2 regions of the Paenibacillus sp. YPG26 genome follow, and region 1 is predicted to be linked to the other one. Evidence: riboswitches for the same ligand, from Rfam matches in the RefSeq annotation. Region 1 holds a riboswitch; the other holds the start of a gene.
What was found. Region 1 has a riboswitch for cobalamin ahead of LDO05_RS04800 (ABC transporter substrate-binding protein). Riboswitches for the same ligand answer to the same signal wherever they lie in the genome.
Positions count from the first base shown of each region.

Region 2: it holds a riboswitch for cobalamin, as region 1 does, so the genes downstream of both, metE (5-methyltetrahydropteroyltriglutamate--homocysteine S-methyltransferase) here and LDO05_RS04800 (ABC transporter substrate-binding protein) in region 1, are expected to answer to the same signal.

Region 1 is NZ_CP084530.1:1,037,007-1,053,089, forward strand. It holds gene LDO05_RS04740 (YigZ family protein) at 1-40, shown strand, start outside; gene LDO05_RS04745 (TetR/AcrR family transcriptional regulator) at 47-628, shown strand; gene LDO05_RS04750 (secondary thiamine-phosphate synthase enzyme YjbQ) at 781-1,182, opposite strand; gene LDO05_RS04755 (sulfate/molybdate ABC transporter ATP-binding protein) at 1,967-3,031, shown strand; gene LDO05_RS04760 (MBL fold metallo-hydrolase) at 3,265-4,002, shown strand; gene LDO05_RS04765 (Cof-type HAD-IIB family hydrolase) at 4,088-4,894, opposite strand; gene LDO05_RS04770 (DMT family transporter) at 4,925-5,884, opposite strand; gene lplA (lipoate--protein ligase) at 5,899-6,900, opposite strand; gene cobD (threonine-phosphate decarboxylase CobD) at 7,281-8,405, shown strand; gene LDO05_RS04785 (adenosylcobinamide amidohydrolase) at 8,513-9,142, shown strand; gene cbiB (adenosylcobinamide-phosphate synthase CbiB) at 9,139-10,107, shown strand; gene LDO05_RS04795 (histidine phosphatase family protein) at 10,098-10,715, shown strand; cobalamin riboswitch at 10,837-11,040, shown strand; gene LDO05_RS04800 (ABC transporter substrate-binding protein) at 11,441-12,421, shown strand; gene LDO05_RS04805 (FecCD family ABC transporter permease) at 12,418-13,476, shown strand; gene LDO05_RS04810 (ABC transporter ATP-binding protein) at 13,479-14,312, shown strand; gene cobT (nicotinate-nucleotide--dimethylbenzimidazole phosphoribosyltransferase) at 14,263-15,330, shown strand; gene cobU (bifunctional adenosylcobinamide kinase/adenosylcobinamide-phosphate guanylyltransferase) at 15,327-15,893, shown strand; gene cobS (adenosylcobinamide-GDP ribazoletransferase) at 15,890-16,083, shown strand, end outside.
Region 2 is NZ_CP084530.1:2,443,664-2,459,746, reverse strand. It holds gene LDO05_RS11500 (PRD domain-containing protein) at 1-337, shown strand, start outside; gene LDO05_RS11495 (PTS sugar transporter subunit IIA) at 359-859, shown strand; gene nagE (N-acetylglucosamine-specific PTS transporter subunit IIBC) at 889-2,349, shown strand; gene LDO05_RS11485 (sensor histidine kinase) at 2,547-3,407, shown strand; gene LDO05_RS11480 (response regulator) at 3,382-4,038, shown strand; gene LDO05_RS11475 (S-layer homology domain-containing protein) at 4,230-5,498, shown strand; gene LDO05_RS11470 (DUF5704 domain-containing protein) at 5,657-8,917, shown strand; gene LDO05_RS11465 (replication termination protein) at 9,246-9,614, shown strand; gene LDO05_RS11460 (voltage-gated chloride channel family protein) at 9,739-10,992, shown strand; cobalamin riboswitch at 11,054-11,253, shown strand; gene metE (5-methyltetrahydropteroyltriglutamate--homocysteine S-methyltransferase) at 11,390-13,681, shown strand; gene LDO05_RS11450 (FMN-dependent NADH-azoreductase) at 14,009-14,635, shown strand; gene LDO05_RS11445 (MgtC/SapB family protein) at 14,802-15,491, shown strand; gene LDO05_RS11440 (ABC transporter ATP-binding protein) at 15,592-16,083, shown strand, end outside.

The DNA of each region.
Region 1 (16,083 bases):
TACGGAAGGCGAGAGGGTTTACTTTATCGAAGGGGAATAATGCGAAATGGCAAGAAGAGCAGTGGAACAGGAGTTGTCTAGAGACAGAATCATGGATGCCGCCAGGCATTTGTTCATTACCAAAGGGTACCGTGCGATTTCGATGAGAAGTATCGGGCAGCATCTTGGATACAGCCACGGATCGCTTTATTATCATTTTAAAGAGAAGGCCGAGTTGTTCTATGCCATCGTTGTACAGGACTTCAATCATGTAGAGTTATTGTTCCGCCAAGTGATCAGCAGCCCGCCGGTAGATGGATTGACCAAGGTTGAACAGCTCATGCTGGAGTTCATTAAGTTCGGGATGGATCATCCGCATCAATATGAGATTATGTTCATGCTACGCGATGAAGAGATTCTCTCCTACTGCCGGGCAGAGCAATCCAAGTGCTTTGATCTATTCGCAGCCATCGTGAAGAAATATATGAAGGAAGAAGGCCATCCATTGGCTCAGCATACGTCGGTTCCACTTAGCTTGTTCTTGGGATTGCATGGATTCATCTCATTCTATATACAGGATCATCTTACTTTCGAAGAGATTCAACCTGCTGCCATTGCCCATGTCAAAATGCTGAGTCATAACCTTTAGTTTGACGCGTCGCAAGGCGTATATTTTTTACTGCACTGCTTTAATTAGGTGCAACGATGTAGCTGTGAATCACTATAACGTTAATATACTGATGTAAAGTGAATAAACCAAAATAATAGCCCGGCCCGGGTTAACCGGAGCAGGGCTGGTGGTCATCCTTCATATATTTTAACATGATATTGTCTTGATCTTGGTCCATCAAATTCACAGAAATATATGCCCTGCCATCTACCGAGGAGAAGCCGACCTTCATGGATAATGATCGTCTGGGAAGGACCAGCTGTAATCGATTTGAGATGAGAGGCGGTATTGCCTTCTGCATGACGGTATTTGGGGTGTTCACACGGATAGACCTCGTTAAGCCGCATAAGCACATCGTGTCTTACATCCGGGTCCGCGTTCTCGTTAATAGCGATTCCGGCGGTGGTATGCGGACAATAGATCACGGCCAATCCTTCCTTAACGCCGCTGCGATTGACTGCACTCGCCACTTCTCTTGTAATGTCGCGTAATTCGTCCCGTTTGCTTGTAGTAAGCTCAAGTGTAATTAGCATGGGTACCTCCCTTTCTAAGCACATGATAGTAAAAAGAAGCCGGATAGGCTTCTGCAAGAGTGTTATTATCTTTGTTCGTTCAGTCTCCGGTTCATCATGAAGCCGCTACCTTGATGAAGGACAAATTTGGAGTTTAGCTGCTCAGCGACTCCGGTGAAGGTAACCGAGCACCCAACACAGAGACGATTGTGACGGATCGGGGCTTCACAGCATTCACAAGGATAAGTTAAATTCTTGCAGTTCCTTGGCAGCCGGCCTTCTTTAATGAATCGAATAATAACAGACTTTTTAATTTTAGTAGATTGGCTTAATTCGTCAGTAGTTACATTAGGAGATCTCCACAGCAAATCCAGACACTGAACAAGCTCGGAGTCCAGCTTCGCGCTACAATTGGTACATAAGTCCCTGATATTTCTCCGATATACGGACCCACAATTAGGACAATTGCCTGTTAACAGTTCCATTTTTATCATTCCTTGCAGGTGGTATAGGTAGAAAGTTCTAGTTATATCTTACTGTATGGCCTGGTATGTATCAATAGATTTGGAGAAAAATATATGTGCAAGAGGCCAAGGTAACTTTCCCTTTCTATTATTAACAAAAAACTATCCAATCTAAACATTCTAAACAATTGACGATTGAAGCAGGTATTTGGTAAAGTAAGTGATAAGTTTATACCCAGTAAATTGATGAGAATTTGTAATAATCAATTCGTGATTGTTATACAAGAGAGTGATATAAATTAGAGCCTACCGTTTGATGTGAGGAAGGGGCGTGTGCCAACATGCACGTAGAAGTTAAAAATTTGGATAAGCATTTCGGTTCTTTTCATGCAGTTAAAGATGTCAGCTTTGGGATCCAGAAGGGTCAGTTAATTGGTCTGCTTGGTCCGAGTGGTGGCGGGAAGACCTCGATTCTGCGGATGCTGGCAGGTCTGGAGAGTCCCGATTCAGGTGAAATCCTATTTCACGGACAGCGGGTTAACCATTTGACGCCTCAAGAACGCGGTATTGGATTCGTATTTCAGAGCTATGCTTTATTTAAGCATATGACTGTATATGATAATATAGCCTTCGGTTTGAAGGTGAAGAAGGCATCGAAGGATAACATCCGGAACCGGGTTATGGAGCTGGTCGAGTTGACCGGGCTCAAGGGATTCGAGCAGCGTTATCCTCATCAGCTGTCTGGTGGACAGCGTCAACGGGTGGCTTTTGCCCGCGCGCTTGCTCCTGAGCCTCAGCTGCTGCTGCTGGATGAACCATTTGCGGCTATAGATGCGAAGATTCGCCAGGAACTGCGTTCGTGGCTGCGTGAGCTTATTGAGCGTGTAGGGATTACCTCCATCTTTGTTACTCACGACCAGGATGAGGCTATTGAAGTCGCAGATGAAATTATGATTATCAGTCACGGCCAACTTGAGCAGAAAGGGACGCCTTGGGATATTTATAAAGACCCTTCGACGCCTTTTGTAGCCCAGTTCATTGGTGAGTCCACACTGGTAGACAATGCGGCCCAGCTGAAGGGTTTTGATGAAGCGAGCAGGGGCAGCGATACCAAGGCATTGATTCGTCCGGAGTATATTGAAGTAGGGACCAAGCAGGAGTTCCAGGTGCTGTCAGCAACGGACAGCGGGATCGTGAAGCACCTGCATTTCCGCGGCAGCCAGTGGCTGGTTGAAGTTGAGGTAGGTGGTTATACCTTAACAACTTACCGCTCTCTGGAGAAGGAGAACCTTCAGGTAGGGCAGCAGGTTCAAGTTCTGGTTCACCGGGCTTATCTCTATAATGAAAAAGGAAGCTGGATGGCTGAGAACCGATTCAAGGTGGACCCGCTAACTGTAATTATTTAATTGTATATCTGCTTGAGTGCGTAGCCGAAGATCTGATCTTCGGTTATTTGCTGTTACTAACCATCCGCAGAAGACAGGGCTTTCTTGTTGAGTTCTACCAGGTGGACTATAATAGGGCTTGGTAATATAGAGCGTAGCAATTCAGTGGTACATAACTATACGGCTTAAAGGCAAGTCGGGGAGGAGTGAAGGCTGTGGGAGATCAGCTTAGATTCTGGGGAACCGGGGATGCGATGGGAGTGCCCCGTGTATACTGCGAATGCGGAGTCTGTGAAGAGGCCAGGACATCAGGCGTGAACAGGCGTTATCGTTCCAGCGTTCTGGTGGATGCGGGTGAGGAGTCTTTCCTGATTGACTGCGGCCCTGACTGGCGTGCACAAATGGAACAGCGCAAGCTGCGATTTGTCAGACATATTGTAATCACTCACGCACATTTTGATCATATCGGCGGACTGCCGGAATGGACGGATGCTTGCAGGTGGCTGGAATGTCGGGGCCAGCTGTATGCTCCCCGCGAGGTGATCGGGCTTATCTTGAGGCAGTACCCATGGCTCGGGGGACATGTTGATTTCCATGAGATTGACGAAGGCATTACACTTGCGGGTTGGAAGATACAGGGCTGGAGGGTCTTTCACGGCAAGAACGGTTATTCCTATGCTTATAGATTGGAGAAGAACGGATTCAGCTGGTGCTACTGCTCGGATGCCATTGCGCTTCCTCCAGAAGACAGAGTTCTGATGCGGGGACTTAATTTGCTGGTGCTGGGAACAAGCTTCTATAAGGAGGAGGCTCCGTTCCATACCCGTTCAGTCTATGACATGACAGAGGCAGTGGAGCTTCTGGCAGATGTGCAACCGGAGCAAGTGGTCTTTACACATATGTCTCATGACGTTGACTTGAGGCGGGATTATCCGCTTCCCGGTCATGTCCGTCTTGCGTATACAGAAATGGCTGTCCTATTGGGGAAATAGGACAGCCATTTTTTGTGAACACTGGTCTGGCTTAAGTAATGAAAATTATAAAACACATGGAACCGGTTGGCTATCTTACCTAGCCTTATTGCTGTGCAAGAACGAACTTCTCAATCACTTCTTTAACTCCATCATCGTTATTGCTGGCTGTTACATAATCGGCAAGCTCCTTGAGCGGGGCAATGGCATTGCCCATAGCTACACCAAGACCTGCGGCTTCAAGCATTTCATGATCGTTCCAGGAGTCACCGATCGCAATGGTCTCAGACAGGTCACAGCCGAAATGATCCGCAAGGAAGGTGAGGGCCTCTCCCTTGGTACCTTCTTTGTGCATGAACTCGAGGAAGTAAGGCTTGGATTTCGTAATGTGCACACCGTCTCCGAGCAGTTCGCGGAAGATCGGAATCAGCTCATCGAGATAATCCGGCTCATCAATAATGAGCATTTTCGGTGTAGGCTGGGAGATCAGCTTCTCGAAATCCGGCTCGATATAATACTGGGTATTATTTAATTTGCCATAATCGATCAGCTTCTGATTCTCTTCACGGGAATACAGCTTATCGTCAATATAAGTCTGCAGATGCAAGTTGTGTTCAATACAGTATTGGAACAGCTTGCGGGCCGCATCAACAGGCATGTAGCGTTCATACAACACCTTCTCGTCAAGAAGGTTCTTCACCAGAGCGCCCTGATACGTGATGATGGGAACGTTGAGTCCAGTCTGACGGGCGATTTTGTGAGCCGAGGCATAAGCCCGGCCGGTTGCCAGAGTAACCACCACGCCAGCAGCTACAGCGGCTTCCAAAGCCTGCTGGGTTCCTGGGGTCACTTCCTTGTCATCATTAATAAGGGTATCGTCAATATCGATGGCGATGAGTTTATATTTTGGCATTAGGTTTCTCTCCTTGTATCGCGCCGAGGATCAGGCGCTGATGTCTTTGTTCATCTGGCTGCCAGCAGCAGTATGTGGCACAGCTTCAACAGAAGAAGCCGCAGGCTGAAGCTCTGACGCAATCATGCCTGTCAGGATACAGGCACAGCCAATCAGGGCGGGCCATCCCAGAACCTCACCTGCGAATACGACTCCGGTCAGAGCCGCGAACACTGGCTCCATGGCGAAGATAACGGCAACCCGGGTAGGGGTGGTGTACTGCTGGCTGACGGTCTGAATCCAGAAAGCAAAAGCACTGGTCGGACCGATAGACACAAGCAGGGCAATCAGTACTTCGGACTGCATTAGAGTATTTGACAGATGATTCCATGAACCCAGGTTCTCGGTCAGCAGGGAAGACGCCAGACTTAACAGGCCGGTCACCGCAAGCTGCACAGCAGCGAGAGGCAGAGCCGGATACCTGGGAGCATAAATTCCGGTGAAGCCAATATGGAGCGCAAAAGCAAACGCGCATAGCAGTACCAGGCCATCTCCCCGGTTAGGAATGAAGCTGCCTCCAGGAAAGGCTAATAAGTATAGACCACAAGCGGCAAGCAGCGCACAAGCGAGACTCACTCGGGATAACCTGTGCCTCAGCAGTACAGCCGCCAGAAAAGGAACCATAACAACCGATAGGCCGGTGATGAATCCAGCATTGGAAGTTGTGGTATACAGCAGGCCCATGGTCTGAAAGGCGTATCCCCCAAACAGAAATACGCCCAGAAGTGAGCCATGCAGCAGCATTTTGCCCGAGAAGAGTCTCCACTCTTGCGAGTAGAATACGGAAATAATTACGGCCAGAAGCAGTGCGGCTCCAATAAAGCGGACCGCGTTAAATGCCAGCGGAGGAAGTGCTTGCACTGCGGACTGAACCATCAGGAACGTACAGCCCCACATCATAGCAACAATCAGCAGACTAAGCTCTGCAAGCCTGGAACGGGTAAGCCGCATTTTAACCGGTGTGCCTACTCTTCAAGGAAGACGAGCCCGATGAAGTCGCTGAGTTCAATATTGCCGAAATAGTGCTTTACGTCCGTATCCGCCAGAGCACCTGCAACCTCACTCTCTTCATAACGGAGTCCCCGAAGCTTATCTTCAATGTCAGCGACATCGCCCACACCGAAGAAATCTCCATAAATCTTGATCTCGGCAATCCGTCCATCCTTAATGTCCATCCGAAGATCGATTATACCCACCGGGAATTTCTTGGCATGCTTCACATTGCTCTCAGGGGACAGGCCGTAGTTCCATTCCCAGTTCTGATACCGTTCCTTGGAGATCTCATGAATCTTGCTCCAGTCTTCTTCCGTCAGCACATACTGGGGGATCTTGTCCACTTCCATGCCGAAAATATGCCGAAGCAGCTCTGACCGGAATTCTTCAATCGTGATCTTCTTATCCAGAAAGTCGGAAATATTGGCTACCCGGCTGCGCACGGATTTGGTGCTCTTGGACTTGAACTTCTCCGGGTTGGCATGGAGGGAAGCCTGCACATGGTCGAGATTCAGGTCGAACATGAGGGTTCCATGACTGAACATACGTCCCCGTGTGGAGAATTGGGCATTGCCGGATACCTTCTGTTCTCCAACCTGAAGATCGTTGCGGCCGGTAAGCTCCGCATTCACCCCAAGCTGCTGAAGGGCTTCAACTACAGGCTGGGTGAATTTGCGGAAGTTATGAAAAGATTGACCATCATCCTTCGTAATGAAGCTGAAGTTGAGGTTCCCCAGGTCGTGATATACGGCACCGCCGCCGGATAACCGCCGGACGACCTTAACGCCGTTATCCTTGATATACTCCGCATTGATCTCTTCTATGGTGTTCTGATGCTTGCCAATAATGACAGACGGAGCATTGATATAAAAGAGTAAGTAGGTCTCGTCCGCCGGAAGATGCTTGAGCGCATACTCCTCAATGGCGAGATTAATGGCGGCATCTGTAATGCCTTGATTATCGATAAACAGCATCGCTCTCTTGTCCTCCGTATCTGATCTATGCTTTGTCACTTACTTTCTCATTGTAACGCAATTATTCGGGGAAACCAAAGAATTTTGACGCTTTATTGACGTGAAAAGTATGCTGCCGTCATAATGGGTACAACTATAGCCTATTTATAACGCAGTTGGAAAAATGTCCTGCAGCGGAGACATCGTGGATAGGATGCCCGGGATAGTTGGAGCGAAGGTGCTCGCCTTACTTGTGCAGATTTTTGAGCCGAGCTCTGCTATACATTAAGCAATCTGGGGGGAGCAGCTGCTGACAGATCAGGCATGTCCCGCGGCAATAACCGCAATCAAATGTGAAAATAGTAATTGCTCTTATTATAGAAGAACAGGAAGGTAATCTTATGCTGGAAGTATACGGACACGGCGGGGATTTGGAGACGGCCGCAAGTACCTATGGAAGAGAGGCTGGAGATTTCACGGACTTCAGCAGCAATATTAATCCGCTGGGCCCGCCGCCCGGGCTTGTGGAGAGATTGACGGAAGGACTTGCCTCGATTACCAGGTACCCTGATCCGGGACACCGCCAGTTCAAGTGCTTGTTGGCTCGGAAGCTTGGTGTGGACGAATCATGGCTCTCGATTGGCAATGGAGCGGCGGAGACGATGGCGCTGATCCTCCTGGCATTGAAGCCGGAGACAGTGGGAGTTGTGGAACCCTGCTTCTCGGAATATTCAGCTCTGGCTCGGCAGTTTGGCTCTAAGATAACCTCGGTAAGAGGTACGGCGGATCATGACTTTCATGCTGATCCGAAGGACATGGAGCTGCTGATCAGGAAGTCCGATCTGGTGTTCCTTGGACAGCCGAACAATCCAAATGGAGTTCAATATGATTCGGAAATACTGAGAGAATACGCGCTTATTGCCGAAAGGGAAGGTACTTATCTTGTCATTGATGAAGCCTTCATTGATTTCATTGAGCCTGATTCAAGGCATTCACTGGTACAGGAGATCGGCTTATTTCCGAGGCTTATTCTGGTTAGATCCATGACAAAGTTCTATGCAATTCCAGGACTCCGGCTTGGTTATGGCATTGCTCATCCCGATATTATCCGTGCTATGACGGGCAAGCAGGTCACCTGGAGTGTGAACCAGCTCGCCCTGCTTGCAGGTCAGATATGTCTGGCAAGTCCGGCAGAGTATGAACAAGCTACAATTACCTTAATTACGGAAGAGCGCAGGCGCCTGCGTGAAGATCTGGAGCGCCTTGGATGCAGAACCTGGGCCGGCGAAGCGAACTTTCTCCTGGTAAGACTGCCTGAAGGCTGGACAGCCAGTCTGATGCAGAACGAACTTGGGAAGCGGGGAATTCTAGTCCGCAGCTGCGCCATGTATCCGGGGCTCGAAGACAGGGATATCCGGGTGGCGGTTAAGAGCAAGAAGGACAACGGCCTGCTGGTCCGTGAGATTCAGGCTGAAATTGGGACACAGATAACAGGCAGAGTTGGTGATAAGGGGGATGAAGAATGAGTACACCATTCATACATACAGGAAGCGAAGGCGATAATCCCCGGGGGGAGTACAGGTCAGAGGCTTATCCAGGGCTTCGGCTTGTCCGGGGTGAAAGACATATTTCCGTGAATCTGCCGGGCCCGGTTGATGCTCTGGGTAGTGCTGTCTATGGAGGCGGCATGGTTCGTCTGCAGAGGATGGTTAACATCTATGTCGACCGCTTCTATCGATGCGATGATCCCGAGCGGGACATCAGGGATCTGCTCCAGCGGTGGGAATATCCGCTGGAGATGACGGCTGGACTATTGACAGCCGTCCGGCTTGAGCATACCGCGGTGGCGGAGGAGCTGGACGACGAAGCCTCCGTGTTCATCTGCGCCACGGCGGGCGTATCCAACGGAGCCCGCGCGGGCACGGCACGCACGACGTTCCCGGCGGACTATGTCCCGGGAACGATCAATCTCATAATCGCGGTGGACGGCCGGATGACTTCGGCCGCGATGGTGAACGCGATCATCACTGCCACCGAGGCGAAGGCGGCTGCCCTCGCCGATCTAGGGGTGCCCGATGCCGAGAATGGCCTAACGGCCACCGGCACGACCACCGACGCCGTCATCATCGGCGTCAGCCAGAACCCCGCGTACGGGCAGCTGCACCCGTACGCCGGCACCGCGACCCACATCGGCGGCCGGATTGGCCGCCTCGTCTACAGCGCGGTGCGAGAGGCGCTCGCCGCCGCCGGAGTCCGGCGGTGAGCGCCTGGTGGGTCCTGCCGGCCGCCTATGTGGTCGACCGGCTGATTGGCGATCCGCGGGCCATTCCCCATCCCGTTGTAGGGATGGGCCGTGCGATCACGCGGATCGAGGCGGCAATCCGCCGCCGGGTGCCCGAGCGCCGCTTCAAGGCGGCGGGCTTGCTGCTGCCGCTGCTTGTGGCGGGCGGCGCCTTCGCCCTTAGCTGGGGACTGATCTGGCTGCTTGGCCGGATCAGTCCCTGGCTTGCTGCTGCCGCGGAAGTCTGGCTGATCGCGACCACAGTTGCCGCGAAAGGCCTGAAAGACGCGGGCATGGCGGTATATCACTGCCTGCGGCAGGGAGACCTCCCGGCAGCGCGCCGGTCGCTGGGCATGATCGTAGGCCGGGATACCGGACACCTGGAATCTTCCGAGATTGCCCGGGGAGCGGTAGAGACAGTGGCCGAGAATATTGTGGACGGTGTTGTCTCCCCGCTGTTCTATGCGATCATTGGCGGCGCGCCGCTGGCGATGGCTTACCGCGCGGTGAATACCCTTGATTCGATGGTCGGGTACAAGAACGAGAAATATCTGAAGCTTGGCTGGGCATCGGCCCGTCTAGATGATGCGGCCAACTACATCCCGGCAAGACTGACGGCTCTGCTGCTCATTGCCGTCTCGAAAGGGATGGGCCTTGATTCCGGACGCGCTTACCGGATAGTTCGCAGAGACGCTGCTTCACATCCCAGCCCGAATAGCGGTTATCCGGAGTCCGCCGTGGCAGGAGCGCTGGGCATCCGCCTTGGCGGTGAGAACGTGTATCACAGCGTTGCTTCCTTCCGGGCATATATGGGGGACAAGACCCGTGAGATGGTTCCAGAGGATATTCCCAAGACAGCCGCAATGCTCATGTGGGTATCCAACATTTGGGTAGTCCTTGGAACGGCAGTTCTTCTGTGGCGGGGAGGCAGTCTGCTGTGGAGCTGACAGTGGAGTGGATCATTGTTCGTCATGGACAGACAAAGTGGAATGCGGAGCGGCGCTACCTTGGACATACAGATCTTGCGCTGCTGCCTGGCGAAGAGGCGCTGCTCCGCCCGCTGGCCTCCGAGCTGCATGGGCTGGGATTCTGCGCTGTGTACAGCAGTGATTTGCGGCGCTGCCCGGAGACTTTACAGCGGGTTAGGCCGGATCTGATAGCTGGGGCGAGGTTCGATCAGAGACTTAGAGAAATGAACTTCGGCGAATGGGAAGGCAAGACCTATGACATGCTGAAGGACAATCCGTTCTATAGGGAATGGATTGATCATCCTGAGCAGGTTACCCCTCCTGGAGGCGAATCCTGGGAACATTTCAGCAGCAGGGTATCGGGGTTCTGCACGGAGGTTATGTCGGAAATGCTGAATCGCGCTGAACAAACTCATGATGCAAGAGATCCCGCCTTTTCCCTCTATCCGCCTCGCATTCTGGTCCTGACCCATGGCGGAGTGGTCCGCCTGTTAAGAACGCTTCTCTTGCCGGGAGCAAGCTTCCGGGAATATCAAGCCGGGACAGGCAGTATGCTAAGGATCCCAGTCCAGGTGGGAAGACACTAGATTTGACAATGGAACGCATTAAGCTCTCAGTTCCAAAATATGCATAAATTGTTGGAATTTCGGGTTGTATGGTGGTGCGATATCCCCTATAATCCGAAGAGTAGACTCACCTTTAATATGCGAATACATATATTCATAAGGTCCTTGCATGGCTGAGCCATGAGTTCAAGGTTAATAGGGAAGCCGGTGCAAATCCGGCACGGTCCCGCCACTGTATACCGGGGACGAGCCCAATCAACAGCCACTGTACTTGATAAGTATGGGAAGGCGGGCTATCGTCATTCAACCCGGAAGTCAGGAGACCTGCCTTATGATATCGTAACGGTCCTCCGAGGAAGGGACAACGTTCTGCCGGAATATTATTTGTGCGGCTGTATCTCTGATTCTGAAGAGCTGCAGGTTCACCGGACATGCTTTCGTAGACGTAGACCTGATCCGCCTGGATCAGGTCTTTTTTCTTGTTGATGACACGGAAATGATCGAACTCGCAGATTAGCCAGGTGATATTCATTTTGCAATGAACTCTGAATTACATCTAAGGCGGCCGCGTGAAGTGACTTAAGGAGAACTGCTCTGACCCAATTTGCCTAACTACGAACAATAAGTTGGAAGGTTGGCAGTTAGAGTTCTTTGCTTCTACAGAGTCATTCACACGCTTGTCTGATGGGTAACTCTCAAGTTCAGTCCAGTTAGAGAAACATAAATTAGAAGGGGAGAGAAACACAATGAAATTGAACAAAATTTGGGCCGTATGGCTGTTAGCGCTTATGCTGGCAGTAACCGCGGGATGTGGGAATGCAGAGAAGGAAGGAACACCAGCCTCCGAACCGGCGAAGCAGGAAGCGAAGGCTCCTGAACAAGCCGCTCCCAAGACAACCTATCCGCTCAAGCTGAAAGATGCTACAGGGGAAGAGATTACTTTTGACAAGGCTCCTGCCAAGGTCGTATCCCTGGCACCATCCGAGACAGAGGCTCTCTTTGCAATCGGTCTGGATAAGGAGATTGTCGGTGTTTCGGACTTTGATGATTATCCGGCAGCAGCTGCATCCAAGCCGAAGATGGGCGGTATGAAGCCGAATGTTGAGACGATCGTTGCGGCACAGCCGGATGTGGTCTTCGTGGCGGGACTTACCAGTGCGGATACCATCAAGAATTTGCGCGGACTGAACATTAAGGTCTTCCAGTTCAATCCGAAGACCATTGATGCCGTGATTCAGGATATTGAGACTTATGGTCAAATTACGGATCGCCAGGCGGAAGCCAAGAAAGTTACAGATCAAATGAAGAAGGAGCTTCAGCAGGTTACAGATGCGGTCAAATCGGTAACGAATGAACAGAAGAAGAAGGTCTACATTGAATTCTCTCCTGGCTACACCGTAGGTAAGGGCGAATTCATGGATGAAATGATCACAATCTCCGGAGGCGTGAACGTGGCTGGCGATTTGACCGGCTGGCAGCAGATTAATGAAGAGAACATCATTAAAGCCAATCCCGATGTCATCCTCTACGCCAAGAGCGTAGTTGATGAGAACAATAAGACGCTTGCAGACATTATCAAAGCCCGCAGCGGATGGGATCAGATCACAGCCATCAAAGATAACCGTCTTGCAGGACTTGATGATAACCTGCTTAGCCGTCCGGGTCCACGGGTTACTCAAGGTCTGATTGAAGTAGCTAAAGCGATCTACCCGGACCTTGTTAAATGAATAAGAAGTTAGCGGGTTATATGGGGGCCAGCCTGATTCTGCTGGTTCTCACCCTGCTGATCTGCGTTGGTACCGGCTCGGTCTCCCTGCCTATAGGCGAGATCACGCGTATTCTGCTTCACAGGATTCCCGTTCTGGGGGACTGGATCACACCGGACTGGAGTACGGCTTCGGAACAAATCGTGCTGAGTGTTCGTCTGCCGCGTGTGCTGCTCGGTCTGATTGTGGGTTCGTCCCTGGCACTTGCAGGTGCGGCCTTCCAGGGGGTTCTCCGCAATCCGCTTGCCGATCCGTTCACACTTGGCGTATCCTCGGGATCTTCCGTGGGTGCGGCTGTACTTATCTTCTTTGGCTGGCAGTTCTCAGTAATCGGTATATTTACACTGCCCATGGTAGCTTTCGTCACCGGGGTTATTACATTGTGGGTCGTTCTCACCCTTGCTAGAGAAAGCGGGAGAATTCCGACAGAGAGCCTGATCCTGTCCGGCGTGGTTATGCAGACTTTTCTTGGAGCGGTTGTGGCTTTCCTGACAGCCATGTCCAAGAAGACGGTGAATGAAATTTTATACTGGACAATGGGAAGCCTGAGTCTTCGTGGATGGTCGTATCTGGCCATCCTTTTGCCGTATTTGGTGATAGGTATGATTATGATCTGGAGCGGGGCCCGCAAGCTGAATCTGTTCGCGCTGGGTGAGAGGCAGGCTGCTCACTCGGGTCTTGATGTGGAGCGCACGAAGCTTGTCATGCTGATTGTAGCCACTCTGCTCACAGCAGCGGCGGTCTCGGTTGCCGGGGTTATCGGATTCGTTGGACTTGTCGTTCCCCATATGGTCCGTCTGATCACGGGACCTGATTACCGGCTGATCGTCCCTCTCTCTGCGATCTGCGGAGGCATCTTCCTGATGTGGAGCGATCTGATTGCACGAACCATTCTGGGTCAGGTCGAGATCCCGCTGGGGATCGTTACGGCATTTGTGGGTGCGCCGTTCTTCGGTTATCTCTTATACCGGAATAAGAAGCAGCGGGAGAGCAGACAGGAGCGTGGTCTGAGGTGAGTATGATCGAACTTAGAGGAATTACCAAGCGAATCGGACACAAAACCGTGCTCCGGGATCTGAATCTTAAGGTGGAGCAGGGACAGTTTCTGGGAGTTATAGGGCCTAATGGAAGCGGCAAAACAACACTGCTGCACACGATCTCGGGAGTTGAGCATATCGAGTCTGGAGAGATCGACATCGACGGAAAGCCGGTCGGATCGTACAGACGCAGAGAGCTTGCGCGCAAGCTGGCGGTGCTTCAGCAGGACGGAATTCCGAGCCTGGCCTATCCCGTGAAGGATGTCATTGAGATGGGCCGGTTCCCATTCCTGGATTGGCTTGGCCGTGATCTATCATCGGATGCCGGACAGATTATAGACAGGATTATGATGAAGCTGGATTTGGATTCACTGGCAGATCAGCCTGTGGATGAGCTCAGCGGCGGCCAGCGGCAGCGGGTGGCCTTAGGCAAAGTCATGGCCCAGCAGCCAAGGGTGCTTCTGCTCGATGAACCCACGACCTACCTCGATATCCGGTATCAGCTTCAATTTATGGAGCTTGTATCCGAGTGGCAGAAGGATGAAGACTTGACTGTGGTCGCCGTTATGCATGATTTGAATTTGGCTTCCATGTATTGCGACCGGCTGGTCGCTTTGCAGGAAGGAAGTATTGCAGCGGAAGGGACACCTCAGGATATCCTGACGCCGGACACCTTGAAGCGGGTGTTCGAAGTCGAGTCGGCGCTTGCCAGGCATCCGGATCTGGGCGTTCCACAAATTATGCTAAGACGAGAGGAGTCTTATAATGAACAGTTCACTAATGGGGCGGATCGGGGAAATACATACCCTGAGTAATCAGGCAATCGAAGAGGCCAAGCGCCGGCTGGACAGTCTGACGAAGCCGCCTGGAAGTCTAGGCAAGCTGGAGGAGCTGGCTGCCCGCCTGGCGGGGATTACGGGTGAGACGCTGCCTTCATTCCCGAATCGGGCAGTGGTTGTCATGGCCGGGGATCATGGGGTATGTGAAGAGGGAGTCAGTGCCTTCCCTGCTGAGGTTACCCAGCAGATGGTGCTGAACTTCCTGAATGGCGGGGCTGCGGTTAATGTCTTGTCCAGACTGGCTGAAGCGGATGTGCTGTGTGTGGATATTGGCGTGAACGGGGAGATTAATCACCCGGATTTGATTAAGCGGAAGATCAGATATGGAACAGCCAATATGGCTGCTGGACCCGCAATGAGCAGGGAAGAAGCTGAAGCCGCCATCCTGGCAGGCGCACAGGTTGTGAAGGAGGCTGTCGCAAGAGGGACCAAGCTGTTCGTGACCGGAGAGATGGGGATTGGCAATACTACGGCCAGTTCTGCGGTGATGAGCGCGCTTACAGGAATTACGCCTTTGGAGAGTGTAGGACGGGGAACCGGCTTGAATGACGAGCGTCTAAGACACAAGGCTGTGATCGTTCAGCGAGCAATCGAGCTCAACCGGCCCGATGCGGATGATCCTGTAGATGTACTGGCTAAAGTAGGAGGGCTTGAGCTTGCGGGGCTCACGGGGGTTATTCTGCAAGCCGCCGCGAACCGGTGTCCTGTGGTTATTGATGGATTTATCTCCAGTGCCGCCGCCTTGATCGCTGTTCGTATAGCTCCAGAGGTCCGCGAGTATATGATTGCTTCCCATGTATCTGAAGAACAGGGCCATGCCCTGCTGCTGCGCGAACTCGGGTTAGTTCCCATGCTGGACCTGGGCATGCGTCTTGGTGAAGGCACAGGCGGGGTACTCGCGCTGCACCTGATTGATGCCGCCTGCCGGATTCCAGCCGAGATGGCGACCTTTGAAAGTGCAGGTATCTCCGGGGCGGACGAGGGCTTACAATGAGTGTTCTTATCACGGGAGGCGCCCGCAGCGGGAAGAGCGCATTTGCAGAGCGATGGTGCATGAAGCATGCTCCCTCCGCGGTATATATTGCTACGGCTGAAATTTATGATGACGAGATGCGTGAACGGGTGGCCCTGCATCGCAAGCAGCGGTCTGACGCCAGTTATGCATGGACCACATGGGAAGAGCCGCTGCGTCTGACGGAGCACCTTAAGGAGCTGGCCGGATCGTATCAGAATACGCCGGCGGTGTTGGTGGACTGCCTTACTTTGTGGCTATCCAATGTTCTGCTCGGAGCGGGGGATGACCCGGATAACGATGTTATAACGGTGGTTGAACAGGAGATTGAGCGGCTTGTGGACGCAGTTCAGGCGTATCCGGGGCTTCTGGTTCTGGTCACCAATGAGGTAGGAAGCGGTATTGTGCCTGAATATCCACTGGGCCGCCAGTACAGGGACCTTGCGGGCAGATTGAACAGGCGGGTGGCCGAGATCTCTGAGCAGGTATTTCTAGTTACGGCGGGAATTCCAGTGGAGCTGAAGAGCAGGGCGTATAAGTTATGAGAGGCCGGGGGCAGGCAATCCTGGCCGCTTTTCAATTTCTGTCGCGCTTTCCGGTAAGAGCCCAGCTTGACTTCACCCCCGAGCTGCTTAAGCGAAGTACAAGCTTCTATCCGCTTGTGGGAGCGGCTATAGGCTTGGCCACCTGCTTGCTATCCCTTATATGCGCCTGGGCGCTTCCGCCTCTGCCTGC
Region 2 (16,083 bases), 1.4 Mb from region 1:
TGTGCCGGTTGGACAGCTGGTCAAGGCTTCCAATATCGTCAACCAGCTGCTTGAGCTGATTCAACAGGAGAAGAAAGTCACTTTTAGACAGGGAAGTATGAGTCATGTGAGACTGATGCTTCACCTGAGATATTCTTTGGAGCGAATTCTCCAGGATACTAGAGTGGATAATCCTTTTGTGAACCATATCAGGCTTGAATACAAGGAAGAGTATGCATTAGCCAAGCGAATGGGAACAGTAATGGAGGAAGAGCTCGGGAAGCCTGTCCCCGAAGAAGAAATCTGTTATATTGCCATGCATCTATACCGGCTGTACCGGACGACGGATGGACATTAAATACAAAGGCAGGGAATGAATATGTTTTCTAAATGGAGAAAGAAATCGGCAGAACAGAACATTGTTGAAATCTACACGCCTATGACAGGAGAAGCTGTAGCTCTTGCAACTGTACCGGATGAAGCTTTTGCGGGTGGATTCATGGGCAAGGGAATTGCCATTGTACCAAGCGAGGGAAAGCTTACGGCACCCTTTGACGGTACAGTCTCTCATGTCATAAAGTCCAAGCATGCGGTCATGCTGGAGCATCCATCCGGATTGCAGCTGTTATTTCACATAGGGATCAATACTGTGTCTCTTAAGGGAGAAGGCTTCACAAGTTATGTGAACACAGGCGATGCCGTGAAGACAGGCCAGACTCTGCTTGAATTCGATATCGATAAGATCAGAGAAGCCGGTTATCCCGTTATTACACCAGTCATAGTAACAAACGCCGAAGAATTGACAGACAGCATGGAGACGAACCTTGGACCCGTCCAATCCGGCAAGAATGTCATTCTCAAGGCGATATTTAAGGCTTAGGCCAATATATTTTGAAAGGGTGAAAAGTGATGGTGTCATTTCTACAGAAAATCGGGAAGTCGTTGATGCTTCCTGTCGCCACTCTACCTGCAGCCGCGATCCTTATGCGGTTCGGTAACATTGACTACGTCAAGGATTTCCATATGGGGAGTGCAGGGGAATTCATTAACAAATATATTGCTCCCTTCCTGGATGCGGGTGGTACAACGATATTTGATAATCTGCCGTTGATCTTTGCCATTGGGGTGGCGATTGGTCTCGCCGGTGACGCTGTTGCGGCTCTATCCGCAGCGATCGGTTACCTCATCCTCGTGCGTGTGCTTACGAAGGTTCCGCTTGTCTTTGATACGCTGATGAGCAAAGATGCGAAGCTGGACATGGGAGTCTTGGGCGGTATCATCGTGGGATGTATCGCAGCCTTCCTGTACAAGAAATACCATAATATCAAACTGCCGGATTGGCTCGGATTCTTTGGCGGCAAGCGGTTTGTCCCTATGGTTACCGCACTTACCATGGTTATAACCGGTATTATATTCGGTCTAATCTGGGGACCTGTGCAAGCAGCGCTGGATACGTTCGGCAACTGGATTGTCGGCTTGGGCGGGATCGGAAGTGCCATCCATATGGTCGCGAACCGTTTGCTTGTTCCCTTCGGTCTTCATCACATTATTAACTCCATTGTCTGGTTCCAGATTGGTGACTTTACAGATGCTGCAGGCAAAATTATTCATGGCGACCTCTATCGCTTCTTCGCCGGAGACAAAACTGCGGGCATGTTCATGACCGGATTCTTCCCGATCATGATGTTCGCTCTGCCGGCAGCCGCATTTGCGATTATTCACACGGCCAAACCGGAGAGAAGGAAAGCGGTTGGTTCGATCTTCATTGGTGCGGCCCTTGCCTCATTCCTGACAGGGATTACCGAGCCGCTTGAGTTTGCTTTTATGTTCGTGGCGCCGGTTCTGTACGGGATTCATGCCATATTGTCAGGGATTGCGGGTTATGTAATGTATGCGCTGGGGATTAAGCTGGGATTCGGCTTCTCCGCCGGTTTCATCGACTACGCAATTAACTATCAGCTCGCAACAAAGCCGCTTCTTCTGATTCCAGTAGGCCTTGTCTTCGCCGCGATCTACTATGTCCTCTTCCGGGTTCTTATTGTGAAGATGAACCTCAAGACACCAGGACGAGAAGATGAAGTTAACGCGGAAGAGCAAGCCGCGGCAGGCAGCCGCAGCAGTACTGTTGCGGCAGGGGACAGCAAAGCTGCCAAGATTCTGGCTAACATTGGAGGATCAGATAACATTCAATCCATTGATGCGTGTATCACGCGCCTGCGTCTGGTCGTGAAGGACGATAAAGCCGTGAACGATCCTGCGCTCAAAAGTCTTGGTGCGTCGGGTGTCATGCGTCTGGGCAAGGGAGTTGTACAGGTTGTGTTTGGACCTCAATCTGAATCCATTAAGGACGATATTAAGAAATTAATGTAATTATGATGAGCTTAGTTTGGGTTGCAAGCAGGGCGGATATATATCCGTCCTGTTTTATTTTAATAAGAGATTATTCTTGAACCGAGAGTTCATACAATCTACTCATAAGGTTCATGTATAGACCTTGCTTCAGCCTGGTTCTTGACGTATATTCGGACGTGGAGCTACTTCTTAGGATGAAAGAGGCGAAGCATATAGTGTCATATCGGCAAATCAAATGGATGATTCTGATAGTACCTTCAATCATTGTGGGGCTGTGGGAATTTGTGAGGCATCAGTTCCTGATTACATACATATCCATGGGGCTTGGGAATTTTATGACCCCCATTATACTGTTCGTGGTTAGTATTACTCTGCTGTACAGGCTGTTCGCCATGCTAGAACGGGTGCAGAATGAGCTGAATGAAGAGCGGGCCCAGAAGGCCGAACTCGTCGCAAGGGAGCAGCTGGCCAGGGAACTGCATGATGGCATTGCCCAGTCCTTATTTCTGTTATCCGTCAAAATTGACAAAGCGGAACGTCGTCAGCAGCAAAACGGGACTGATCTGAATCTGGATGAACTGCGGAAGACGGTGCATGAGGTTAACGGGTATGTTCGGCAATCGATCTCGAATCTGAAATATCCGCCTGCGGCTGGCACCGGCGGACAGCAGACTATGCGCCACCGGATCACACAATTAGTGGACGAGGTTCAGGTTCGAGTTGAATTGGAATGGACGCTTGAGGATACAGAATTTACGGCAAAAGAGCAGGTAGAACTGCTTGCATGCATCCGTGAAGCCTTGGTCAATGCCAAGAAACATGCTTCTGCCAGTCAGATCGCCGTACTGGGTGAAGGAAGCAGGGATTTCTGGAAAGTGTGTATTAAGGATAACGGACCGGGCTTTGGCGACTCTCCATACAGAGATATCCGGGATAAGTACGGCTTGAAGATTATGAGAGAGCGAGCTGAAGAGATGGGCTGGGCACTAACTATAAGTTCCGGAGACGGAATGACCCAGGTCATGATTGAGCACAGGGAGGGAACCGGGAGTGAAAGCACGCGTATTGGTCGTTGATGATCATGCCTATGCGAGAGAAGGCATATGTGATATTTTGGCGGAAGATTCCTCGTTCGAGATCATCGGGGTTGGCTCAAGTGGGGAGGAGGCTATTGAATTAACAGAGAAGTTCATGCCGGATCTCATTATGATGGATATTCATATGCCAGGGATGGATGGACTGGAGGCTACCCGGATTATTAAGCTGAGATTTCCTTATGTCAAAATTGTGCTGATTACCGTCTCCGATGATGCTGCACATCTATTTGAAGCACTGAAGCAAGGCGCTCAAGGGTTTCTGCTGAAGAATCTGTCCCCTTCTACGTGGCTGGAGTACCTTCGTGCGATTATGATTGACGAGGCTCCGCTCTCCAGTGATCTGGCTCATCAGATTCTCAAGGAATTCCCTTCAGTTCCCAAGCAGGATGCACTGGATCACCCACTGACTGGTCGTGAACGGGAAATACTCAATTGGGTAGCCAAGGGGATGACTAATCGGGAGATTGCCGGAGAACTGCAAATTTCGGATCAAACTGTCAAAAATCACTTGAAAAATATTTTGCATAAGTTACAATTGGAGAATCGGGTGCAGCTAACCAGATATGCATTCGAGCATGGCTGGGTAGATACCAAGCGTCCTAACTTTTAATTTCAAATATGATTGACTTGAAAGCATCAAGTCGTTGCCTTAGGTATAAGGTGGCGGCTTTTTTTGTCGTTTTTACTATATAAAGGAGGACTGCATGCCTATTCCATAGAAGTTAAAATAGGACTATATTCTAGAATTTACCATCCTGGTGATGAGGCAAAGTACATTCCAAATGGGAGAGTGAAGGTTAAATGGGAAGTAAGAAGGTATGGAAGGCATTTACGGCAGGAATGACAGGTATCATTGCAGCAGGATGTATTCTCGGAGCAGCGGAGTCAGTCGTATCAGCTGAGGGAGCAGTTAATTTCAAAGATAAGCTGCCCGCTTGGGCAAAGCCGGACATTGAGTATGCGGCTGCGAAAGGTTATATGAAGGGGGATGAGCGTGGGAAGTTCAACCCGAACGCGACGATCAGCCGGGCGGAATTCGCCGCAATCCTGGCAAGAGCGTCGAGCAACCCTTCGGATGCTGGAATAACTGGTTTTGGTAACATTCCCGGATGGAGCCAAGATGAAGTTAATATGGCGGTGAGCAAGGGCTTTATCTCTCCCGGCGACTATCCAAATGGATTCAATCCGAACATTCCATTAACACGCAGGGAGCTGGCCAAGTGGGTAGCATCAGGCTTGGCGGCCAAGGACGCGGACTTCAAGAAGGCCTTGTCCGATACGGCGGATACTCTAGTGCCAGTAGCGGAGTATTATAAGGGCGGCCTAAATAAGGCCGATTATCCTTATGTGTCAGTTGCCCTCGGAACCGGACTGATGGGCGGATACCCGGACGGCCGCTTCGGGCCAGCCCAGACTACAACACGGGCAGAAGCCGCAGTGATCTTGCGTAGATTTGAAAGCATCCAAGGGAAGAAGCCAGATGCCTTTCAGGATCTGAAGGAGTTTAGGGAAGTGGGGCTCACAGGGACAAATGCGATAAGTTTGGGGTTTGAGTATGCGAAGGATAATGGTGTTGAGGAAAGCTTTAAAAAGATTCGAAATGTGTCCACTCAATTGAAAAATAATATTGCCACTATTAAGTTGAATCGTTTTATTCTCGTAAACGCCTCAAAGGCAACAGATGTAAAAAATCTTTATGGTCGGATGTTTGTTGATAAGGACTATGGAACTGCCTTTAAAATGAAGAAGGACCGTTACGAGGTTTTTGTTGAATATGCTTTTACATCAAATATTGACAATATGGATGTTATGACCTATCTCAATTCGTCTAGTTCCCCATTCTTGCATTTAGTAGGTTTCAAAAGTGGGACAATCAGTAAGTTTGGAATTAAAACGATGCCTTATCTCATGGGATTAGTCGATAAAGAACATTTCTTCAAAAAAGGTATTGAGGTTACATTCTGGGGAAATGGATTTATTTTGTCAAACCTTCCTATTTCTGATAAAGATAATGGCGTAAGCATTACAGTTAGTGGTGGTAAAACTTTCAGTATCTATAAGTTAGACTGATAGTTCACCTATTAAGGAGCTAAGAGATGGGACGCTTAAGAAAAAGTATCATGATTATATTAAGTTGTTCTTTAGTACTTCCCAACCTTATATGGATGGGTTCTCAGATTGCTAATGCTGGCGGTGACATTAGTGCTTCCCTTGCAGGTATAGGAGGTATGACTCAAACCATTTCGGAGGGAGGGAAAGTAGAACAGACTTGGGTACGGGAAGGGGAAGTGGATGCTGACGCAAACCCGGGGGTATATCTCTATCAGCGAGACGATAGAAAGTGGGTGGCTGAAACAAATCGGGGCACAGTGATTTATAACTCTGTTGGATCACTAAGTTCCCCGTATCCGGAAAAAGGCCCGGAATTTGAGAACAAAATCAATATGACCAAGCCAGAGTATTTGCCTAAAAATAAATACCAATTACTTGATGGAGTAGAGAAAGATTATGTCATGATGTCCGATCCTAAAATCATTGGAGCCAATAATAAGACTCCTTTAGAAGATCAAACCAGTACTACACGGGCATTACGAATTCCAGATGGCGCCAACCTTATAATTACATCTGTCATTGGTGGTGATATTGAAAGTCAAAGCCCACCTAAAGCTTATATTTGGAACAAACACGAGAAATTCTCCGGTAACAAGTGGAGCGTAGGGTACACCACACAGGTTCACGTCACCTGGAGAGCTAACTATGTAGAGAAGAAGAAGATTGCCATGACTGGCAAGAGCAAGATCGCGATAAATGAAGTCGCCAGCTTTACCGCAACTGTGGCTACCTCGGAAGCAAAGAAAGCCTACGGCACTCCTGCAGACGTAACCACTCGAAGTGACGTGGTATGGAAGTCCAACAACCCAAGCGTTGCAAGGGTGAGCGCTACGGGGGTTGTTACAGGAGTAACCAAAGGTTCGACAACCATTAGTGTTGATTGGAAAAAAGATAAATATTGGCTGCATACCGAGAAAGTAGTAACCGTAGATACAAAAGCTGCCAATCCTCCTTCAACTGGCTCTTGTGTTCGTACCATCAATCCACCGACTGCGGCAGCCAACCTGGTAACTTCGTTCATGAATCCTAATGGAACAGGAGAGATTCTCGGGGATGATGCGGCAAATGGCCGGCATTTCGATGCTGTGAAGACAATTCCGACCAGCGAGAATCTGTACAGTCAGGCTTGGGGGTTGAACTACTTGTACCAGCATACTTTTGCTAACATGAAGGGGACAATTGATTACAGATGCACGGTAGATGTGACGTATGCTCGCACTTGGAAAGAGAAGCAGCCGGATACAACCGGTCCTGATGGAAAGCCAGTTCCACAGCCAGATATCGAGAAGTCAGATACGGTGACCAAAACCTACAGCTTCAATTTGGAACCACGACAATATTCCTATTGGGAAATCAAACAGCTCGAGGTCTACGGCATCAACCATGCTGTTATGCAGAACTATGCTTTGCCAGAAAGTAGTGTGCATATGTCACCTCACGGTTATACACTTCCAGAAGTAGACGTGGATAACAATAGTGATGTGAACGAGCATGTTTTCCCTAAAGACACTGGCTCCATTAGCTATACTCCACCCGTTCTGGCCTCTAATGGTTACGCTCCACTCCCCGTTCCCGATGATACGTTTAAGTTAAAAGGCTTGGGAGAAGCACAGACGATGCCGCCAGATGTTAAGAACGATAGGCTGACATTTAACGGTACAACAATTATGAACGACAGCATGATTAGCAGTTCTGGTCCGGCACCAGCTTCAATTCCCGCGCCAGCAAGGATTCCAGACGGAATCCTATATGAAGATCATCAATTAATTAGCAGCTCCTTAGCAAATAAAGCCGATACACCAAGTACTGGCACTCTGTACTATGAGCTTTTACCTGAGAATGTGAAAGGAAGTAGTGAGAAAGAGTTCCCGATAAGCCAGATCAATAACGTAACTGTACATACGCCTGTGGTGAATTATTCCACTGTATCCGATGATACCGGGCATAATCAGAAAACTAAGCCTGATCAGAACCGGGCAGCATTAATCCTGGATAGACCCTTTGTCATTCACATCCCCACCTCAGGTCAGCACACGAACAACCCGGGTTATGGGAACCGTGATTACGCGAAGTATACACGTTATAAGCAGGTGAAGTTTCCATTCGATGTGTACAATGCGGAACGCACACAATACATTTACAAAGGCACCTGGGTAGATATCCCTGTTTCACAGGATTACACCACTTTTTATATGCCCGTGTGGGTCGCTGAAGGGAGTTACGAGGTGGAGTTTCGCAGCATAGCCGAGAATGCGCCGTCTCCTTTTGAAGAGCAATCGAATGCGAATACCATCCTAACTAATCATGCGGCGGCGCATACGATTCCAGTTGAAGTTATTGGACGAATGTATGATTTTCATGTGACGGATATAGCCGATTATTTATGGGAAGAGGTATTCCGGTCATCTCCAAAGACATCTTTGCCTTCAGGCCGATCTTATTGGACAGGTCTTCAGGGGATTGATGGGAATAAGAGGGGAAATATTCTGCCTTACACGCTTCCCATTCATCCTGGAAGTCATCCGAATCCCGGTTACAAGAATGTTGCTGTTAAGAGCGGGTATCACTTTAAGTTTGACCTGAAGACCAAAGGAAATATGTCCGATGTGCAGGACTCTGTTCGGATTACTCCAAGTTTTTATTATGTGAGTGAAGATGGAAGGACACGGACCCCGATTGACCTTTATTATAAAGCAGGGGACAAGAGCTTTGTCCGAATAGGTTCGGCTGAGGATACCAATCCACGGTACGTGATTCTGAATGACAGACTACGCAATGTCCCAGTGGAGGAATTGTCCGATACGGCTTTGTACAAGTATGACCAATATTATAGTTTTGGCCAAGTCGGGGAGATTAGCCGGGACGACTTCCTGCGGAGCTATTTACGAGAGATCTCTATGAAAAAGACTCCAGTTGGCGGGTTAAAGCAGTTACAGCTGCCAGAGGCTGTTCGTACATTCATCGGCCCTAAGAAGGCGATTCCATCAGGCGTTGATGTGCAGAGAGCGAATGCCTCTGTACAGAAATGGTATGGCGAATACAGCCTGCCGGCGGATATTTACGGGGTAGCTGCGGGCACGAATCTAGCGGAGTATGGTAGGACCCATCAGGGGTTAACGGACCGGAGTCCAGTTTTTCTGAAAAATGGATATTTTATTGTTAATTTCGATCTAGAGACGATTGATCAAGGGAATACGAAGGAGCCTCATTTGCAATATATTCATGCTCCTTTAATGAATCAGTGGAAGCTTGAGGGCTTCAACAACAACATTTTGGATCCATATGGTCATTACTATGCTCTGCAGGATGGGGATGTCGTATTCTATTATACTGACAAATCAAGTCGTGACGACTTCAGATCGAGCGTAACGCATTAACAAAAGGTCGTGCTTGTTCAGCACATCGAGTAAAATCTAAGCTCAGTCTATCCTTATAACAAGGTAGGCTGAGCTTATTTCATGATGGCATAACTGAAGAACTCACCAACAAACCAACCATGTAATTAATAATTCAACATATGAAAAATTCACAATAATAAAACCCAACCCACCACCTCACTTTGCTACATAATCACTCAACCAATCTACCTACCTCTCTATTCCAAAAATCCGGTTATAAATGGTGAATTGACCACTATTATGAAATTTTCATATAATAGAAGCGGCTAGAAAATAAGAGAGTATATTAGACCGGGAGGTTAGGAATATGGCATTTATGATTGCACAGCGGGCATTTTTGAAATTATACTTGATCAAAATGGTAGAGGAACGCAGAGGATACGGCTATCAAATGCTAGAGGATCTCAAGTCGGAATTCAAACCTCATGGCTATTTGCCTCCGCAGAGTGAGATCTACCGCGCACTTCACGAATTAGTACAAGAAGGTGTGCTGTATAGAACGAAGAAGCTGAAAGGAAATGATCCCAGCGTTGATTTTCAGGAAATTGTGCTGTATCACTTTACGAATGATGGCAAAGAGAAGGCCGAACTCTATCGTAAGCAGGTGAAGACGGATCTGGACAGGTGCCTCGGTATCCTGCACAAAGCAGATCAGGACAATTTCGGTTATAGTTAGAGTTGCACTATAAGACTGCAATCTCATTCTTGCAGCTGCTCTATTAAGTAAGGAGAAATTTATCGTGAACGAGAACAAGTTATTGCAGATCCGGGACAGGATACATGGATTTTCAAGCCGGTATATGCAGGCTGCCATGATTATATTTATGCTGAAATGGTTAGGGATTGCCGGTGCAGTAGGGGCATTGTCGGGAAGCGCTTCAGCGCTCTTCCTGGCAGGCTTGGACTGGGCTACAGACAGCAGAATGAACCATGCCTGGCTACTGTACTTGCTTCCGGTAGGCGGAGCCTTTATGAGCTACCTTTATCTGAAGATCGGGAGCAATGCCGGTAAAGGAAATAACCTGATTCTGGAGACCATTCACCATGGCAAGGAGAGCATTCCTCTGCGCATGGCCCCGTTGGTACTAGGGGGAACGATTATTACCCATTTATTCGGCGGCTCTGCTGGCAGAGAGGGAACTGCAATTCAGATGGGGGGAAGCCTTGCGGCACGTGTAGGCAGGTTGCTGAGGCTTGACGCGGCAGACACACGGATTATTCTTATGTGCGGTATAAGCGGCGGCTTTGGCTCCGTCTTCGGAACACCGCTTGCCGGAACTGTGTTTGCTCTTGAAGTGCTGGTGATTGGCATGCTCCGGTACGAAGCGCTTCTTCCTTGTTTCATTGCAAGTGTGGTGGGGAATCTGGTCACTACGGCCTGGGGTATTCAGCACGTGCATTTTCAGATCGATGTGGTTCCTGATTTGTCACTAATAATTATTCTAAAAGTATTGGCGGCTTCGATTGCCTTTGGTCTGACTGCTCTTTTGTTCAGTACGCTGACCCATTATTTCAAGCGTACATTTACGAAGCTTATCTCACATCCTGCTGCGCGCAGTTTTGTTGGGGGTACGGTCATCATTCTCCTTGTGTTCATCTTCGGTACTAGAGATTACCTTGGACTCGGGATCCCATTGATCGAGCGTGCATTTTCGGGAGATGTGCCAGACTATGCATTTTTGCTCAAAATACTATTCACCGCTCTCACGCTAGGAGCTGGTTTCCTGGGTGGGGAGGTTACGCCGCTGTTCGTGATTGGGGCTGCACTTGGGAGTTCACTTGGAATCTGGTTCAATGAGCCAGTCGGCTTCTTCGCGGCGCTTGGGTTCATTGCTGTATTCAGCGGAGCGGCGAACACACCGCTTGCCTGCTTCATCATGGGGATCGAGCTTTTCGGCGCTGAGGCAGGAGTATACATGCTGATGGCTTGTGTAATTGGTTATTTATTCTCCGGCCACACCGGAATATATTCGTCCCAACAGCTTGGAGCATCCAAATCAAAGTTGTTCCTAATCCGAGCAGGAGATACACTAGGCGATATAAAAAAGAAATAAGGATATAAATTTAAATTGTATTATTATTAGTTTTGATGTATTATTATTCCTATAAACATAATTGTATAACGTGGGAACAGGTGTCTGAAGCCTCTAAGGCTCAGACTTAATAGGGAAGTCCGGTGTGAAGCCGGCGCGGTCCCGCCACTGTATCAGGGGAGTTAATTACGATCCATGCCACTGGCTTATTCAAGTAAGCTGGGAAGGCTGTAATGACGTTGATCCTGAAGCCAGGAGACCTGCCTGTTCTGACAGCACTGATGTACCTACGGGAGATAGGGAGGTGTTAGAGTTGGCCACCCTTGCGTGCACTTAAGGGGCTTTCTTTAACCTATCCAGGTTAGAGAAGGCCCTTTTTGATTATGTTTAACTAACAAATTAGTGATGGGGGTAGGAGATGAGTAACGTTAAGAGCGGTAACCTTGGTTTCCCGCGTATTGGTGAGAATCGGGAGTGGAAGAAAGCGATTGAGGCATTCTGGGCAGGCAAGATTCAAGAAGACGAGCTTCATCAGCAGCTCGAAGTGATTCGTCTGGGGAATTTGGAGCTTCAGAAAGAGCAAGGAATTGAGATTATACCTGTAAATGACTTCACTTATTATGATCATATTCTAGATACGGCTTCCATGTTTGGTATCATTCCTACCCGCTTTGGCTATACAGGCGGTGAAGTTCCGCTGTCCACTTATTATGGAGTTGCCCGCGGGAACACAGAAGCTACAGCCAGCGAGATGACGAAATGGTTCAATACGAACTATCACTATATCGTTCCAGAACTGGCGGGAGTTACTCCTCAGCTAACCCTGAACCGTCCTCTTGCTGCTTACCGGGAAGCTAAGGAGAAGCTGGGTATTGAAGGCCGTCCTGTGCTTGTGGGTCTATATACTTTCCTTAAGCTCTCCAAAGGATATGATTCGACCAAGCTTAATGAAGTGATAGATTCCTTCCTTCCTTTGTACATTCGTGTACTGCAGGAATTGGAGCAGGAAGGCGTCAAGTGGGTCCAAGTGGATGAACCGATTCTCGTTACATCGGTGGATGAACAGGACCTTCAACATATCAAATACATTTACGAAGCAATTAATCAGGAATTAACTACGCTGTCAGTTCAGCTGCAGACCTACTTTGGTTCCGTAGAGTTCTATCCTGAAGTTGCTGCGCTGCCAGTTCAAGGAATTGGACTTGATTTCGTTCATGACGATGGGCGCAATCTGGAAGCCCTGCGTCAGCATGGCTTCCCTCAAGATAAGACTCTTGGAGCCGGAGTAATCGATGGCCGGAATATCTGGCGTGCTGACCTTGATACCCAGTCGGCCCTGCTTAGTGACATCGTGAAGCTCGCAAATGGCGCGGAGGTCGTCGTCCAGCCATCAAGCAGCCTTTTGCATGTACCGGTAACTGTGCGCACTGAGACCAAGCTTGAGCCTGTACTCAAGAACGCCCTTGCATTTGCGGAAGAGAAGCTGAATGAGCTTGTTCTTCTAACCAAGCAAGCGAATGGTGAGCAGGTAGCCGGGGAGTTCCAGGAGAGCCGGGAAGCTCTGTCCGCGTTATCCGCTTCCCCAGCTAGAAATCGTCAGAATGTGCGTAGTCTTGTAGAGAATATCGCTGACCAGCCATCCAGTCGTGAGCATGACTTCAGTATTAGACAAGTGGCGCAAGAGAAGAAATGGAAGCTGCCATTTCTACCGACAACGACCATTGGCAGCTTTCCACAGACTACCGAGATTCGTTCTGCGCGTCAGAAATGGCGCAAAGGGGAATGGTCCAGCAGCCAGTATGGGGAATTTGTTAAGGAGCAGATCCTTGACTGGATCCGCAAGCAAGAAGAGATTGGCATCGATGTCCTGGTTCACGGGGAATTTGAACGGACAGATATGGTTGAGTTCTTCGGAGAGAAGCTCGCTGGATTCGCGTTCACAAGCGGGGGCTGGGTTCAATCCTATGGATCCCGCTGCGTGAAACCACCGATTATCTACGGAGATGTTGATTTCATCGAGCCGATGACAGTGGATGAGACGGTATATGCCCAGTCCTTAACGAAGAAGCCTGTCAAAGGAATGCTTACCGGTCCGATCACCATCCTTAATTGGTCCTTTGTCCGCAGTGACCTTAGCCGCGAGAACGTCTCCTATCAGATTGCTCTTGCCTTACGTCAGGAAGTGGAAGCACTTGAGCGTGCGGGTATTGAGATGATTCAAGTGGATGAGCCTGCCCTGAGAGAAGGGCTGCCGCTGAAGAGAGCTGATTGGGATCATTATCTGGAGTGGGCGGTACTTGCATTCCGCCTCAGCACATCCACTGTCAAAGATACAACACAGATCCACACCCATATGTGCTACTGTGAGTTCCACGATATTATTGACTCCATTACAGCACTGGATGCGGATGTAATCTCTATTGAGACGTCCAGAAGCCACGGAGAACTGGTTCACAGCTTCGAAGAACACACTTATCCGCTAGGCATTGGTCTTGGTGTGTATGATATTCACAGCCCCCGTGTGCCTTCCGTTGATGAGATGGTGTCCATGATCGAACGTGCACTTCAAGTGCTTGATCCGAAGTTGTTCTGGATTAATCCAGACTGCGGTCTCAAGACTAGAGGTGTCCAGGAGACTGTGGATTCACTCCGGAACATGGTGGCTGCGGCTGAGAAATTCCGTGAAGCCCATGTGAAGGTTAATGTATAACAAGATAACAAGATCATAATCCTGTAATAACAAACAAAGACATGGTGGTCGCAGAGTTACTCTCCGCACTGCCATGTCTTTGTTGTATATGCCCCTGTCGCGGCTCAATTCCTGCGATTCCTGCGTCGTCCGTAGAACATTCATATGAATATAGTTCCGGGTTCAGGGCAACCTAACCTGGAGAGCAGTCAGCCATCGTTTCAATAGAGACTAAGGTGCCGCTCAAAAAAGAAGTTGACAAGAATAAAAGTAACAGATACTATACTTATGAAAGTTACATTATATAAGTTCTTTCATGATAAAATATAAATCAGGAGGTTCACCCTAATGGCACATGTACTATTTATTAAAGCGAACAACAGACCGGTTGAACAAGCCGTAACTGTGAAACTGTATGAGAGCTTCTTGCAGACTTACAAAGAAACTCACCCCGATGACCTGGTTACTGAACTTAACCTGTTCGAAGCCAACCTGCCTTACTTCGATAACGATATGATGACAGGCTTGTACAAGCTTAGCAACGGGATCGAGACTACACCTGAAGAGCAGCGTCTGGCTGACCTGGCTAACACTTACCTGGATCAATTCCTCGGTGCGGACAAGGTTGTATTCGCATTCCCGCTCTGGAACTTCACGATTCCGGCTCAGCTGCTTACTTATCTGTACTACCTTACCCAAGCAGGCAAGACGTTCAAATATACATCTGAAGGACCTGTTGGTCTGGTTAACAATAAGAAGGTAGCTCTTCTCCAAGCCCGTGGCAGTGTGTACTCAGAAGGACCGATGAGTGGCATGGAAATGTCCCTTAACTACGTGAAGACCATCCTTGCTTTCTGGGGGATTAATAATCCTGAAGTCGTTGTTGTAGAAGGTCACAACCAATTCCCGGACCGCGCCGCTTCCATCATTGAAGACGGTGTGAAGAAAGCCGCTGAACTGGCAGCCCAGTTCTAAACCTTACACAAGCTTAATAGAGTGTTGATAAAAAGAGCCTTTTTGGCTCTTTTTGTGTTTCAAATTTCATGTGGGTGTTAATTTGCCAAATATGGAGATTTACAATTATACTCACACTATACATACGAAGGGAATGCACACTATGGAACTAGATCTTGAAATGGTAATGAAAATGTGCCTTGCGCTGTTGTTCGGCTTATTTATTGGAATAGACAGGCAGCTGAAGCAGAAGCCGCTGGGTATTAAGACCAGTATGGTTATCTGCGTCGCAAGCTGTCTGGTGACCCTTGTGTCCATTGAGTCCTTTGACCGTTTTGCCGGCCCGGACCATCCGAACATGGATCCGATGCGTCTTGCTGCGCAAATTGTCAGCGGTATCGGTTTCTTGGGAGCAGGTGTAATTCTAAGAAGAAGCAACGATGCGATTTCAGGACTTACTTCTGCCGCTATGATCTGGGCGGCGTCCGGGCTTGGAATTGCGATCGGGGCGGGATTCTATATTGAAGCTGTAATCACGGTATTGCTGTTGATCATTGCTGTTAACTTTGTGCCTTACCTAATTAAATCAATCGGGCCACAGAAGCTCAATCAACGTGATGTCTCCGTGAAGATCGTAATGGAGACGAATGATTACATGACGGATTTGATTCGCCACATTGAGCGCAAGAAAGTACCCGGCCAGCCTTCCGAGGGACCCTCTCACAAAATCCGCAGACTGAGAATCAAAGACCTTGATGATGGCAGACAGCGTATTGATATGGTGATTGCCGCGCCGGAGAAGGAGTATACGGCGGAGATTTATTATTTTATCAAAAAGATTGATCATGTGTTAAGTGTGGAGATCGAGCATTTATAACCTTGAATATCTCAGGTTTAAGTTCAGTTCACATTAGTAAGTTATTCTTCTATTACGGAAAGAAGTATGCCGTATTGCGAAATGGAAGGATGAGAAACTTATGAGTGAAATACAGCCTCAGAACAAGAAGGCCTCCAAATCGGGCTCGCTATTCGGGTTGATCCGCGAGACCCGGCCATCGGTTCCGGCTCTCGTCTTCGCCATAGTTCTAAGTGTCATTTCCACCTTGGTAGGCTTGATGATCCCCATGTTCACGAAGAAATTGGTTGACGGCTTCTCCTTGTCCTCAATAAGCCCTGAGCAAATTGTGCTTATAGCCGCGGCATTTATTGCTCAGACGATCGCGAGTGGAGTATCGATCTATCTGCTTAACTACGCCGGACAGAAGGTAGTGGCCTCCCTTAGAGACCGTCTGTGGAAGAAGCTGCTTATCCTGCCGGTACCCTACTATGATCAGAACCGGACCGGGGAGACCAGCAGCCGGCTGACAAATGATACGTTGATCCTCAAAACCCTGATCTCCGATCATGTCACAATCCTCTTTAGCGGAATTATCTCTATTACGGGATCTGTAGCGATACTGATGTATCTC